One region of the Vibrio sp. Y176 genome, then DNA from elsewhere that is predicted to be linked to it. Evidence: riboswitches for the same ligand, from Rfam matches in the RefSeq annotation. Region 1 holds a riboswitch; the other holds the start of a gene.
The links. A riboswitch is a leader RNA that binds a small molecule or an ion and turns the genes downstream of it on or off. The one in region 1 is predicted to bind cyclic di-GMP.
Positions count from the first base shown of each region.

Region 1 (2,190 bases):
TAAATCGCCTTCAGCAGTTAGTGTCAGATCCAACGTTGTCGGTGTTGACTCAATGATATATTCGTCTGCTAAGCCATCTACTGTGAGTGAGTATTCTGGAACAGGAGTTTCAATGTTATAGCCGATCTCTACTCGCTCAAGGCCGCTATTTGCTTGCAGATACACCGGATTAGTACCATAAACAGGAGTGAATTTATCCTCTGCATACTGCCCGGCTTGCAGTTTTGCTTGTTCTTGGTTTAGCTTAGTCGCGAGTGCGTAAGACCAGTTTTTCGCTTGGCCCATTGCTGCATCGGTAATTTCTAGTTCAGTTCTATACGCTATGTTTTCACCTGCTTGATCAAATACGCGCGTATAAACCGAATCCCCAATATTTAAATCCATTGTAGGAATAATTTGACCGCCTTGCTTCCAATCTGGAATAACGGGACTGTCACCATCAAATTTCACATCGATCACGTTATAAAATGAGGCTGCAGTGTCGCCAACATCCCATACTGCCAGGATGACATGGTATCCCTCGCGAGTAGGCACATTACATTGATGGCTTACCTGTTTCGGGGGTTGAACCATATTGCCGTCGACGACACAGAAAGGAGTTAGATCAAAAGAGTCTCGTGATAGTGAAGCGTTTGGGTTCCAATCAGGCTTGGTGATGTAATATTTCCAGTCGCGCGTCACGTGGTTAGCGGTAAATGTCCATTCAAAAGTTTGTGTACCTGCTTGAATAGGGCGTTTTACCCAACGGTCGGCAGTTTGCTCATCAAGGGCGGCTGCTAAAGCGGTTTCGGCACTCGCTATTTTACCATCGCGAGGCCCTGTTTCGGGAAAGCCATCAGGGCCTTCAACGCTTTGCGGTTCATATTGAATCGCACCGCAGTTATTATTTTTTTCGTTAGTATCTGGCGTTGGATACTTACATAGTGCCGAGCGACTTGCAGCGACACCACCATTGGTTTCTGATACATAACCGTGAGCCGCAGCACCTGAGCTAATGCTTGCAAGTGCTAACGCGAGTACGGATTTGGTTGGAAATGATTTCATCACATGTCCTCTGTTATGGCTGACAAACTAGTGTCACACCCCGGCGCATGCTGAGCATAAAGCAACGCTACAGAAATTGGACTTCTGTAACACTGCGTCATGGTAACCCCGCTATCATGAGCATTCTTTTAGATTTTTAAATGCTGACAGACCGGAAGCTTTGCGTCCCACCCTTTCGAATGGTTTGCCGAAATGTGATTGAGCAGCCAAAATTTAGCTTAAGAATTTACATGTGGAAAAGTAAACGTCACTGACATGGAATCCTGTTCTCAAATTGAAAGATAACGATATCTTAACCTCGTCAATATTGTGCAGTGTCGTCTTGCAAGATATTGATTTTAATTTTGTTTTTATCTTTTTTATAGCCACGGTGAATGAATGGAGGTTTGTTGGGGATAAGTGGAGAGGAATCGTGCTAAGGGTGGAAGAAGTTCTGTCTAAAGGGCGGAGTGTCCCGCCCTTTGAATGGTGTTATTTCGGCATGATGACAGTATCAATCACGTGAATGACACCGTTTTTAGCTTTCACATCGGTTGCAATGACATTTGCATCGTTAACCATGACTTTATCGCCCATGGTTTTAATCATCACATCTTGCCCCTGAACCGTAGTCGCTTTGTCTAGCTTAACAACATCGGCAGCCATCACTTTCCCTGGGACGACGTGATAAGTCAAAACAGATACTAACTTGTCTTTGTTTTCCGGCATTAAGAGCATGTCGACTGTGCCGTCTGGCAGTTTTGCAAAAGCGTCATCCGTTGGTGCAAAAACAGTAAATGGGCCTTCCCCTTTGAGAGTGTCAACCAAGCCCGCTGCTTTTACCGCAGCAACAAGCGTATTGAAAGAGCCGTTTTCAGCGGCAACGTCGACAATATCGGCTTTCATCATGCCATGCTCATGAGCCTTGACGGGAAGCATAAAAAATAACGTCGCCATCAGTGTCGCCGCGATAACTAAGATACGTTTGAACATAATGTGTTCCTTACTAGTTGAGGGTACAACGGGTTCCCTGGAGTGTGTTTGCATTTGTACGCATTGTGATTGAGAGATGATCATCGCGTCCTACTTTCTTTTGAGGGTCTAACATGTCGCGCAAGAATTCGTCTGCCTTCTTGTTTCACATCGGCTCGTTTCCGCCACGTCCAT
Region 1 is NZ_JAWOQS010000002.1:646,823-649,012, reverse strand. Features, by position in the region: gene gbpA (N-acetylglucosamine-binding protein GbpA) at 1-1,044, opposite strand, end outside; cyclic di-GMP riboswitch class I at 1,143-1,243, opposite strand; gene R7O13_RS07105 (fasciclin domain-containing protein) at 1,516-2,016, opposite strand; gene R7O13_RS07100 (deoxyribodipyrimidine photo-lyase) at 2,097-2,190, opposite strand, start outside.

Region 2 (2,190 bases), on a different contig from region 1:
ACAATGCCCGATAGGCTTTCAATTGTTGCTAATTGAGTACCTGCATTCAGATATACGGCTGTGCCTGGCAGCATACCTATTTGGCTAGTGAGATAAAATCTACCTACAGACATCGGCGTTAAGCCCATCAGTAAGTTGATTAGAAAGAAAGGGAATACAGGGATTAGACGCAAGGAAAATAGATAAAAAGCTCCGTCTTTTTCGACACCTTGATTAATTGCGTTGAGTTTATTTCCGAATTTGTTTTGTACCCAGTCACGCAATAAGTATCGGCTGCTCAAGAAGGCCAGTGTTGCCCCCATAGTGCTAGCGAAAGAAACCAGTAGCAAGCTTGTCCAAAAACCAAATAAGGCTGCACCAAGTAAGGTGACTACTGCCGCTCCTGGGATAGAAAAAGCGGTAATTGCAATGTAGGTAAAAAAGTAAATCGCAGCCGAGAATACAAAATTCTGATCGATGTATGTAGTTAGTGCTTCTTGTTGGGCTTTTGCATTCTCTAAGGTTAAATACTGGCCAAAGTTAATACCTAAAAAGACGATAGCCGCTAGTAGGATGAGACCTAAAATCAGTTTCTTATTCATAATTTTGATTCCAATTTGGGATATATGTAATAAGACAGTAGGAAAACCGAAAAAATTTCACAAAAAAACCGCAGATTAGACTGCGGTTTTACAAGATAGTTTTTAGGCCGACTTTTATTGGAGGCCGTTCATCAACTCATCTCGGCGAGCTTGAGGTACCACACTCCAATGAGTGCCGTTGATAGCACCTTCTAGTGCCCATAGCAACTCAATGTTGACGGTTGCAGAGTGCGTATCTCTTATCGCTTTATAGGCGTTAAGCGCACCTTCCTCTTCAAGCTTCTCTACGGATTCGATGCCGGCTTTTTTTAGCATGCGCTCGGTAGCCAGTCGTAAGTTAGGCAAATCTTTCAAACGGTTAGGCTTTGTACTTGCTTGCTGTTCTTTCTCAAGCTTTGCCTTTTTCAATGATTGATTCGCTACTTCGATTAAGCGTTCGCTTGATTCCCATAAATCGCTGGAAATAGCGTAGTACTTTGTAACGACTGGGAAGCCACGTTTTTTATAAACGTAAGGCTTTAGCCCTTGTTTCTCGAAGTCAGATGAAGTTTTTTGGTCTGCTCTGATATGAAGCTGATTATTTACCACTAGTGCAAACATTGTTTCATCAGCGAATAGTCCGAAGCCACCAAACATTGAGCGCGACTTGATATTACCAAGTGCCTCAAATAGCTTCATAGAGTCTTTGAGTATCGGTTTATCCATGTTTTGTTATCTCGGTGTAATTAATATTACGCCACCAAAAGTCAGGTCCGAGAGAGTAGCAAACATGCGTAAAAACAATGTCATTACAGAGTAAAGTCATTGCTTACACACTTGCCATCGGTAACCCCGCTACCTTCCATATCGCAATATGGTTCAGGCCGGAGGCTTTGCGTCCCACTCTTTCGAATGGTTTGCCCTGTGCGTGACACAATGAGCATACTTCTTATATTGAATTAACATCACGGTTTAGCGTTAAAAGTGTGATTTTGGTTCAATAAAAATGATAGATTGAATGCTCTATTTTGCATATGGAAAGGTGCAAATTGGCCTTTGAAAAGGAGTTCTTAATATATATTACATTTATATAAAACAGGGAGTTAACGTTAGTCAATTGTTATTAGAGCGGTGTGAAGTATTAGAGAATGCTTAATTTTCCCAAAAAAATAAGCGCCCCTGTAGAGCGCTTATTTAACACGGTTAAATACAGTGAAATTTAGTTCATTTTTTTCACAGTATTTCGAATTACAAGCTCAGGTTGCATTTCGAAAATTCGTTTTTCGTGTTCTTTATCTTTGATACGCTCAAGTAGAATTTCGAATGCATTTTTACCAACACGACGTTTAGGTTGGTGGATAGTCGTTAGCGGTGGAGAGAAGTATTCCGCAAGCTCGATGTTGTCGTAGCCGATCACTGAAATATCTTCAGGAATTTTGATCCCGTTTTGTTGCAAGCGGCTCATTAGGCCTAGAGCCATTGTGTCGTTAAAACAGAATACCGCCGTCGGGCGCTTGTCCATTGCGGTAATTTTATCTGCAACTAATACGGCCGTATCACATTCAAAGTTACCTTCAAGGATCCAGTCTTCATTTACAGCTAGGTTCGCTTCGCTCATTGCGCGACGGAA
Region 2 is NZ_JAWOQS010000003.1:542,087-544,276, reverse strand. Features, by position in the region: gene R7O13_RS10815 (TVP38/TMEM64 family protein) at 1-581, opposite strand, end outside; gene R7O13_RS10810 (TfoX/Sxy family DNA transformation protein) at 696-1,286, opposite strand; cyclic di-GMP riboswitch class I at 1,403-1,492, opposite strand; gene purR (HTH-type transcriptional repressor PurR) at 1,780-2,190, opposite strand, start outside.
Region 2: linked by a shared signal. The riboswitch ahead of R7O13_RS10810 (TfoX/Sxy family DNA transformation protein) and the one ahead of gbpA (N-acetylglucosamine-binding protein GbpA) in region 1 are both predicted to bind cyclic di-GMP.